DNA from 3 places in the Kitasatospora azatica KCTC 9699 genome. Region 1 is predicted to be linked to each of the others. Evidence: predicted binding sites of a transcription regulator. Region 1 holds the regulator's gene; each other region holds the start of a gene.
What was found. The regulator HrcA, encoded in region 1, represses chaperone genes, less so after heat shock. The targets are predictions, from matches to a motif close to TTNGCACTCNGNNNNNCNGAGTGCNAA.
Positions count from the first base shown of each region.

Region 2: a site for HrcA is predicted at 1,502-1,528, ahead of groES (co-chaperone GroES). Genes of this name have one in related genera too.
Region 3: a site for HrcA is predicted at 1,990-2,016, ahead of BR98_RS38175 (FmdB family zinc ribbon protein). Genes of this name have one in related genera too.

Region 1 covers NZ_JQMO01000003.1:4,152,369-4,155,635, forward strand. Annotated here, with positions in the region: gene htpX (zinc metalloprotease HtpX) at 1-478, opposite strand, end outside; gene hrcA (heat-inducible transcriptional repressor HrcA) at 751-1,914, shown strand; gene dnaJ (molecular chaperone DnaJ) at 1,990-3,132, shown strand; gene BR98_RS29120 (16S rRNA (uracil(1498)-N(3))-methyltransferase) at 3,172-3,267, shown strand, end outside.
Region 2 covers NZ_JQMO01000003.1:3,568,686-3,571,952, reverse strand. Annotated here, with positions in the region: gene groL (chaperonin GroEL) at 1-932, opposite strand, end outside; gene groES (co-chaperone GroES) at 1,053-1,358, opposite strand; gene BR98_RS26565 (class I SAM-dependent methyltransferase) at 1,586-2,764, shown strand; gene BR98_RS26560 (YncE family protein) at 2,845-3,267, shown strand, end outside.
Region 3 covers NZ_JQMO01000003.1:2,199,874-2,203,140, forward strand. Annotated here, with positions in the region: gene BR98_RS20430 (S53 family peptidase) at 1-861, shown strand, start outside; gene BR98_RS20435 (hypothetical protein) at 970-1,149, shown strand; gene BR98_RS20440 (hypothetical protein) at 1,172-1,462, opposite strand; gene BR98_RS38175 (FmdB family zinc ribbon protein) at 1,649-1,978, opposite strand; gene BR98_RS20450 (MFS transporter) at 2,099-3,267, opposite strand, start outside.

The sequences.
Region 1 (3,267 bases):
TCATCACCGCGACGTCCCGGTGCGCGATGTGCGAGAGCTCGTGGGCCAGCACGCCCTCCAGCTCCTCCGGCTCCAGCCGGCGCAGCAGCCCGGTGGTTACGCAGACCACCGCGTTCTGCTCGTTGCGGCCGGTGGCGAAGGCGTTGGGCATGTCGTTGTCGGCCACCGCGACCCGGGGCTTGGGCATGTCGGCCAGCGCGCAGAGCCGGTCAATGGTGCCGTGCAGCTGCGGGTACTGCTCGGGGGTGACCGGGTGGGCCCCCATCGCCCGTTCGGTGATCTTGTCGCTGAACCAGAACTGCGCGACGAACAGGCCGCCGGAGAGCAGCACGATCAGTGGCCAGGCGCCCTTGAGCAGCACGATCAACACACCCGTGAAGCCGACGTAGAGCAGCCCGATCAGGAACATCGTGGTGACCATCCGTCCGGTCAGACCACGGTCGGGAGCAAAGCGGGTGTGAGGGCCGGACGCCGACATATCTGCTCCTTCGTTACGCCGGGCTGTTTGTGTCAGTCCGGGTCGATATCGATGCTGCCACTTCGACCGTCGGCGGGCACCACCCCGACGGGGCGCGACACGTGATCCGTGCGGCATCCCGGGACAGGGCGTTCCTGCTGTCGGACCCGGGCCGTACACTGGCAGATACGGTTTTGGCACTCCTCAGTGCAGAGTGCCAGCCCAAGAACGGACAGTACCGGCAGCGCAGGACCTGGTACCTGAGACAACGCGCGAAGAGGGAGGTGCGTGCCATGTTCGACGAACCCGCGTCCGAGCCGCGTTCGACCGGTCGTGAGCCGGCAGCCGGCGAGCCGGCACACCCGGCGACCTCGCGCGCCGCCCGCCCGCCGGCCACCCGGCCGGCCCGGGCCGCCGCGCCCCGCGCCGCCGCCGGCCACGCGCTGGACGAGCGCAAGCTCTCCGTGCTGCGCGCGATCGTGCAGGACTACGTGGGCACCGAGGAGCCGGTCGGCTCCAAGGCCCTGGTGGAGCGGCACAACCTCGGCGTCTCGCCGGCCACCGTGCGCAACGACATGGCCACCCTCGAAGAGGACGGCTACATCCAGCAGCCGCACACCAGCGCCGGCCGGATCCCCACCGACAAGGGATACCGGCTTTTCGTCGACCGGCTGGCCGAGGTCAAGCCGATGAGCGCCCCCGAGCGCCGGGCGATCCGGCACTTCCTGGACGGCGCGGTCGACCTGGACGACGTGGTGGCCCGCACCGTGCGCCTGCTCGCCCAGCTGACCCGCCAGGTCGCGGTGGTCCAGTACCCCTCGCTGACCAGGTCGACGGTGCGTCACGTCGAGCTGGTGATGCTGGCCCCGACCAAGGTCATGCTGGTGCTGATCACCAACACCGGCCGGGTCGAGCAGCGCCTGGTCGACTGCCCCAGCCCGATCCGCGAGACCACCCTGGCCGACCTGCGGGCCCGGCTGAACGCGCTGGCCGGCGGGCGCCGGTTCCCCGACGTCCCGGCCCTGGTCGAGGACCTGCCGGCCTCGTTCGAACCGGCCGACCGCCCGATCGTCACCACCGTGCTCAGTACTCTGTTCGAGTCCCTGGTGGAGCAGAACGAGGAGCGGATCATGCTGGCCGGCACGGCCAACCTGACCCGCTTCGGCCACGACTTCCCGCTCAGCATCCAGCCGGTGCTGGAGGCGCTGGAGGAGCACGTGGTGCTGCTGCGGCTGCTCGGCGAGACCACCGACGGCGGAATGACCGTGCGGATCGGGCGCGAGAACGAGTACGAGGGCCTGAATTCCACCTCCGTGGTCTCGGTCGGCTACGGTTCGGGCGATGAGAGCGTGGCCAAACTCGGCGTGATCGGGCCGACCCGGATGGACTACCCCGGCACCATGGGGGCAGTACGGGCGGTGGCACGGTACGTGGGGCAGATCCTGGCCGAGTCGTAACACCACCGGCCTGCGGCAGTCCGCAGGCCGGGCACAGTCACAGCACTTCTAGAGGCGGAACAAGCGGAGCATTTGGTGGCCACGGACTACTACGCGGTACTCGGCGTCCGACGGGACGCGGGGCAGGACGAGATCAAGAAGGCGTTCCGACGCCTCGCCCGTGAACTGCACCCGGACGTCAACCCGGACCCGAAGACGCAGGAGCGGTTCAAGGAGATCAACGCCGCCTACGAGGTGCTCTCCGACCCGGCCAAGCGCCAGGTCTACGACCTCGGTGGCGACCCGCTCTCGCCGAACGGCGGTGGCGGCGCGGGCGGCTTCGGCGCGGGCGCGGCCGGCTTCGGCTTCTCCGACATCATGGACGCCTTCTTCGGCGCCGCCTCCGGCCAGCGTGGTCCGCGTTCGCGCACCCGCCGCGGCCAGGACGCGATGATCCGCCTGGAGATCACCCTGGAGGAGGCCGCCTTCGGCACCACCAAGGAACTCCAGGTCGACACCGCCGTCACCTGCACCACCTGCAACGGCGAGGGCGCGGCCCCCGGCACCACCGCGCAGACCTGTGACATGTGTCGCGGCAAGGGCGAGGTCTCCCAGGTCACCCGGTCCTTCCTGGGCCAGGTCATGACCTCCCGCCCGTGCCCGCAGTGCCAGGGCTTCGGCACCGTGGTCCCCACCCCCTGCCCCGAGTGTGCCGGCGACGGCCGGGTGCGGGCCCGCCGCACCCTCACGGTCAAGATCCCCGCCGGTGTCGACAACGGCACCCGGATCCAGCTGGCCGGCGAGGGCGAGGTCGGCCCGGGCGGCGGCCCGGCCGGCGACCTCTACGTGGAGATCGCCGAGACCGCGCACCCGACCTTCCAGCGCCGCGGCGACGACCTGCACTGCACCGTCACCATCCCGATGACGGCCGCCTCGCTCGGCACCCAGGTCCCGCTGCAGACCCTGGACGGCCTGGAGGAGGTCGACATCCGGCCCGGCACCCAGTCCGGCCAGTCGATCCCGCTGCACGGACGCGGTGTCACGCACCTGCGCGGCGGCGGCCGGGGCGACCTGATAGTGCATGTCGAGGTGCAGACGCCCACCAAGCTCGACCCCGAGCAGGAGGACCTGCTGCGCCGGCTGGCCGTGCTGCGCGGCGAGGAGCGGCCCTCGGGCCAGTTCGCGCCCGGGCAGCAGGGGCTGTTCTCCCGGTTGAAGGACGCCTTCAACGGCCGCTGACGCCTGCTCACCCACCTCCAGGAACCCAGGACGCTCCGCATGACCGCACCTGTCTTCGTCGTCGGAACCGACCGGCTGACCGCTGCCGCGCCCGGCGCGGTGGTCCGCCTCGACGGGCCCGAGGGCCGGCACGCG
Region 2 (3,267 bases), 580 kb from region 1:
TGGTCGAGCTTGAGGCCGACCTCCTCGGAGATGACGGTGGCACCGGTCAGGGTGGCCAAGTCGCCGAGGATCGCCTTGCGGCGGTCACCGAAGCCGGGGGCCTTGACGGCCACCGCGTTGAAGGTGCCGCGGATCTTGTTCACCACGAGGGTGGAGAGCGCCTCGCCGTCCACGTCCTCGGCGATGATCAGCAGCGGCTTGGAGGCGCCGGCCTGCAGGATCTTCTCCAGCAGCGGGAGCAGCTCCTGGATCGAGGAGATCTTGCCCTGGTTGATCAGGATGTACGGGTCCTCCAGGACCGCCTCCTGGCGCTCCTGGTCGGTGACGAAGTACGGCGACAGGTAGCCCTTGTCGAACTGCATGCCCTCGGTGAAGTCCAGCTCCACGCCGAAGGTGTTGGACTCCTCGACGGTGATCACACCGTCCTTGCCGACCTTGTCGATCGCCTCGGCGATCAGCTCGCCGACCTGCGGGTCCTGCGCGGAGAGGGAGGCGACGGCGGCGACGTCGTCCTTGCCCTCGATCTCGCGGGCCACGGCCAGCAGGTGCTCGGTGACGGCGGCGACGGCCTTGTCGATGCCCTTCTTCAGGGCGGCCGGGGCGGCGCCGGCGGCGACGTTGCGCAGACCCTCGTTGACCAGGGCCTGGGCCAGCACGGTGGCGGTGGTGGTGCCGTCACCCGCGACGTCGTTGGTCTTGGTGGCCACCTCCTTGACCAGCTGGGCGCCGAGGTTCTCGTACGGGTCGTCCAGCTCGACCTCGCGGGCGATGGTGACACCGTCGTTGGTGATGGTCGGGGCGCCGAACTTCTTGTCGATGACGACGTTGCGGCCCTTGGGACCAATGGTCACCTTGACGGTGTCGGCCAGCTTGTTGACACCGCGCTCCAGCGAGCGGCGGGCGTCCTCGTCGAACTGCAGGATCTTCGCCATGATTCCGTTTCCTTGGGATATCGGTATTGCGTGAGCCAACAACCGCGCCCCGGGCCCCTGTCACTGCTGACACGGATCCGGGGCGGGCAGGGTTGGCGGACCGTCAGTCCGCCGAGACGCTTACTTCTCGATGATGGCGAGAACGTCGCGCGCCGAGAGGACCAGGTACTCCTCGCCCTGGTACTTGACCTCGGTGCCGCCGTACTTGGAGTACAGGACGATGTCGCCGACGGCGACGTCGAGCGGCAGGCGCTGGCCATCCTCGAAGCGGCCCGGGCCGACGGCCAGGACGACGCCCTCCTGGGGCTTCTCCTTGGCGGTGTCCGGGATAACCAGGCCGGAGGCCGTGGTGGTCTCGGCGTCGAGCGGCTGGACCACGATGCGGTCCTCAAGCGGCTTGATGGCAACCTTGCTGCTGGTGGTCACGTCCGAGCTCCCCTTCGGAGATTACGGGGTTGTCTAACAGGTAGGTGGGCGACGTGACTGGCCTGCCGTCGCGGGGGTCAGACCGGTTCCGTCGCGTTAGCACTCCCCCAGGGGTGAGTGCCAGGAACGACCATAGGCCGCGGTTAGCACTCAGTCAACCAGAGTGCCAACGGCGCGCCCGTCCACTTCGCGATCCGGGGCAGGCCGGGGACCGGGACAATGATCGGGTGGAGACCGAGACCTTTCAGGAACTGCTGACCGAGGAGGGCCAGGCGCTGCTGGCCGAGCTGCGCGGGTTCGCGCCCGGGGACGAGCTGGCGGTGGCGACCAGGCTGCGGCGGGAGCACCCGGCGGAACTGGTCTCGGCGGCGATCGGACAGGAGCGGCTGCGGCAGCGGGCCCAGGCCAAGTTCGGCGCGGACGCGCAGTCCATGTACTTCACGCCCAACGGGGTCGAGCAGTCCACCCGGCGCAGCGTGGCCGAGTGGCGGGCCCGGCGGTTCGCTCAGCTTGGTGTGGGCCGGCTGGCCGACCTGTGCGGCGGGATCGGCGGTGACGCGATCGCGCTGGCCCGAGCCGGGATCTCGGTGCTCGCCGTCGACCGGGACCCGCTGACCTGCGCGGTGGCCCGGGCCAACGCCGCCGCGCTGGGTCTGGCCGAGCTGATCGAGGTGCGCTGCGCGGACGTGACGCAGACCGAGGTCGACGGCTTCGACGCGGTATTCACCGACCCCGCGCGCCGCACCGACCGGGGCCGGGTGTTCGACCCCGCCGCGTACTCGCCGCCGCTCTCCTGGGCGATCGAGGCCGGCCGCAGTCGCCCGTTCGGCGCACTCAAGGTGGCTCCCGGCATCCCGCACGAGGCGGTCCCGGCGGACGCCGAGGCGGAGTGGGTCTGCGACCACGGCGAGGTGAAGGAGGCGGTGCTCTGGTTCGGCACCCGCGCACCCGCCGAGCAACCGCACCGCGCCACCCTGCTCCCCGGCGGGCACACCCTCACCGGCGGCCGGCTGCCCGACCCGCCGGCCGGCCCGGTCCGGCGCTACCTCTACGAGCCGGACGGCGCGGTGATCCGCGCCCACCTGGTGGCCGAGGTCGCCGAGCAGGTCGGTGGCACCCTGATCGACCCGAAGATCGCCTACCTGACCTCGGACCGGCTGGTGTCCACTCCGTTCGCGCACGCCTACGAGATCGACGAGGTACTGCCGTACAACGTCAAGAAGCTCAAGGCACTGGTGCGGGAACGCGGCGCCGGCACCGTGGTGATCAAGAAGCGCGGCATGGCCATCACCCCCGAGGAGCTGCGCCGACTGCTGAAGCCGTCCGGGCCGAACACCGTGACGGTGATCCTCAGCCGGACCGACAACGGACCGCTGATGATGTTGGGTCAGCCGATCACCGATTAGCCCTCGGAGCGTCAACTTCGTGTACTAGCCTGCCCAGGCACCGCGCCGAGCGGTGGTACCCATGGGGAGGGAACAGACAGATGAAGTCTCTTGCGAAGGCGGTCCGGTGGACCACCGCGGCGGTCACCGCCGGCGCCCTGCTGGGCCTGGCGAGCGGGGTCGCCGAGGCCGCCGCGGCTCCGGTGTCCGGCACTGAGGCCACCGTCGCGGTGGGCTGGAAGTGGGCCGCGCCGGTGGTCAGCCCGGACGGCACCAAGTCCTATGTCGCGGTGAGCGACACGGACGGCCAGACCCGGCTGAAGGTGGTCGACACCCGGAGCGGCACGGTCACCGCGAAGATCGCCCTGGGCAGCACCCAGTGGACGCCCTACCTGGCGATCAGCCCGGACGGCACCCGGGTGTACGTGCTGAACGGCCTCACGCTCAGCGTGGTCGACACCGTCGGCCGGACCGTGCTCGCCACGGTCGCGCTGCCGGACCAGTCGCGTCCCACCGGCTGGACC
Region 3 (3,267 bases), 2.0 Mb from region 1:
ACCCCCAGCACCCCGACCGTGGTCAGCGCGGGCGGCGGCACCACCGACCTGTCCGGCGAGGACGAGGTGGAGCTGGACATCGAGGTGGTGCAGGCGCTGGCGCCGGGTGCGGCGATCAAGGTCTACGAGGCGCCGAACAGCGACGCCGGGGAGACCGCGATCTACGCGAAGCTGGTCAGCGACAACGTCCCGGTGATCTCGATCAGCTGGGGCATCTACGAGGCCGGTGAGACCGCGAGCAACCGGACCGCGGTCGACACCGACCTCAAGGAGGCGGCCGCCCAGGGGCAGTCCGTCTTCGCCGCCTCGGGCGACAGCGGCTCGGACGATGCCGGCAACGGCGGCAAGTCCGTCGACTTCCCGGCCGCCGACCCGTACGTCACCGGCACCGGTGGCACCTCGCTGACCCTGTCCTCGGGGGCCTACAGCAAGGAGGCCGCCTGGTCGGGCAGTGGCGGCGGAGTTTCCTCGACCTTCGCCACCCCGGCCTACCAGAAGCCGGTGAACAGCGGCACCAAGCGCTCGGTGCCGGACGTCTCGGCGGTCGCCGACCCGGCCAGCGGCTGGGCGATCTACACCCAGGGCGCCTGGTACGAGTTCGGCGGCACCAGCGCGGCGGCCCCGAACTGGGCGGCGTTCGCGGCCGTCTACAACAGCGAGGCCAAGGCCAAGGGCAAGCCCGGCTTCGGCTACGCCAACAGTCGGATCTACTCGCTGGCATCCTCCAGCTCCTACTCCACCGCCTTCCACGACGTGAAGTCCGGCAGCAACGGCGCGTACAGCGCCGGGACCGGCTACGACAAGGTCACCGGCTGGGGTTCCTACAACGGTGCGAACTTCCTGAAGGCCTCCCTCGGCTGAGTTCGAACACTGAACGCTGAGGCTGAGCTGTGGGCTCTGAGTTCTGAGCTCTGGGCCGGGGGTCGGGCGTCTTCGCCCGGCCCCCGGCCGCCGTCCTACCCTGGACACATGACGGACCAGCCCACACCCGACCCCGAGCAGGCGCCCGTCCCGGCCGCCAAGCTCGTCTTCACCGATCCCTTCGCCCAGCAGACCAGCGACGACACGGATGCCGCCTGGGGTGAGTCTTCCTCCCGCCGCACCCTGGACTGGTACCTGGACCAGCGCCCCCCGCACCACGGCGACTGAACTACGGGTGACGCGAGCCCGGTCACGGGTGAATCGAACGGCAGTCGGCTGAGGTAGCGGCGTTCAGCGGCTGACGGACTGTCAGTGCGGCGAGCGGCAGTGGCCCGCCGGCCAGCGCGGCGGTGGCGGCGGCGACCAAGCCCGTCACCACCGCGCCGGGTCGGTGGCGCACCGCCTGCCGCAGCCGATGCCGGCCACCCCCGCCCCGCCGGATCGGGCGGAACTCGGGGACGGATCGGCCGGGCGGCAGCGCGGCCGGAACGGGCGGCGCGGGCTGGTGGACGGGGTGCCTGGGGCTGAGCGATTCGGTCATGGCCCAAGAGTCCTGCCGAACGCCCCAGCACGGCCGAACTCGTCCAGAGCCTGTGGACAACCCCGGGGCTGTGGAAAACCCGCAGGCGAAAAGGCACACAAGCCCAAAAGAGCAGGCAAGCGCGAGAGAGCACACAAGCACGAAGGCCCCCTGGGAATTCCCAGGGGGCCTTCGGCAGTGCCCGGATCAGCCGGCCGAAGCCGCCGACGAGGACGAGGAGGAAGGAGAGGATGACGCCGAGGAGGTCGAGGACGAGGAAGAGTCCCCGGAGGAGGACGACGCACCCGAAGAAGCCGAGCCGGACGAGGACGACGAGGACCCCACCGAGCTGCTCGAGGAGGAGCGGCTGTCCGTCCGGTAGAAGCCGGACCCCTTGAAGACCACACCCACCGCGGAGAAGACCTTGCGCAGGCGGCCCTGGCAGTTCGGGCAGACGGTCAGAGCCTCGTCGGTGAACTTCTGCACCACCTCAAGGCCGCTGCCGCACTCGGTGCACTGGTACTGGTACGTGGGCACTTGTCTTCCTCCTGGCACTCTCGGCTAGTGAGTGCTAACGACGGTCCATGATGCGGCATTCCGCTGGATCAGTCCAGCTTGGCCAGTAACGAGGCGGCCGAAGGGGCCTACAACGGCGAGTCACTCCGCGGCGGCCGCAGCCACCAGCACCGGAGCCGCGCTGCCATTCACCGGCGCAGCGTTCCTGCTCACCGGCGCAGAGTTCCCACTGATCACCGGCGCAGCGTTCCCGCTGACCGCAGCGTTCCCACCGGCCGGAGCAACGCTCCCGCTCCTGGCAACGGTACGGCCCGGCGCGCCGGAAGCCACCAGCAGCCGTCGCAACGTGACCAGCGCCACCAGTCCGAGCCCGGCCCCGGCGACCGGCACCAGGAACCCGGTGCGCGGCCCGCCGGCGTCGATCAGCTGCCCGGCGACGGTCGAGCCGATCGCCAGGCCGAGCCCGATCGCCCCGGTCAGCCAGGTGAACGCCTCGGTCTTGGCGCCGTCCGCGACCAGTGTCTCGACCAGCGTGTAGCCGGTGATCAGGGTCGGCGCGATGGCCAGGCCGCAGACCAGTCCGGCCACGGCCAGCGCGGTCAGGTTGGGCATCGCCCAGAGCGTCGAGCAGCCGAGCACCAGCAGCGCGTAGCTGGCCAGCATCCGCTGCCGGGCCGAGCGCCGCCAGGCGACCATCCCGTACAGCGCCCCGGCCAGCATCGAGCCGCCGGCGAAGATGCCGTAGACGATGCCGTTGACCTCGGGCTGCCCCTGGGCCTTGGCGAAGGCGGTGACCGAGACCTGCATGGCCCCGAAGACGGTGCCGACGCCCAGGAAGGAGCCGGCCAGCAGTCGCACGCCGGGGGAGGCCAGGGCGGAGACCCGGCGGGCGCCGGGCACGTGCGGGTGGCGGGCCGGTGCGGTGCGGCGCTGGGTGGCGAAGACCAGGCCGCCCAGCAGGGTCAGCGAGGCCTCGGTGACCAGTCCGGCCGCCGGCGCCAGGCCGGTGGCGATGGCGGTGGCCAGCACCGGGCCGATCACGAAGGTGAACTCGTCGGTCACCGACTCGAAGGCGAACGCGGTGTTGAGGTGCGCGGGCCGGGCCGACAGCTTGCCGACCCAGCGGGCCCGGACCATGGCGCCGATCTGCGGCACGCTGGCCCCGGCGGCCGCGGCGGCCAGGAAGAGCGTCCAGACCGGCGCGTGGCCCAGCGCGAGCGCGATCAGCGTGCCGACCGCGACGGCGTGCACCAGCACGGTCGGTACCAGCACGGCGGGCTGGCCGAAGCGGTCGGCCAGCCGTCCGGTCT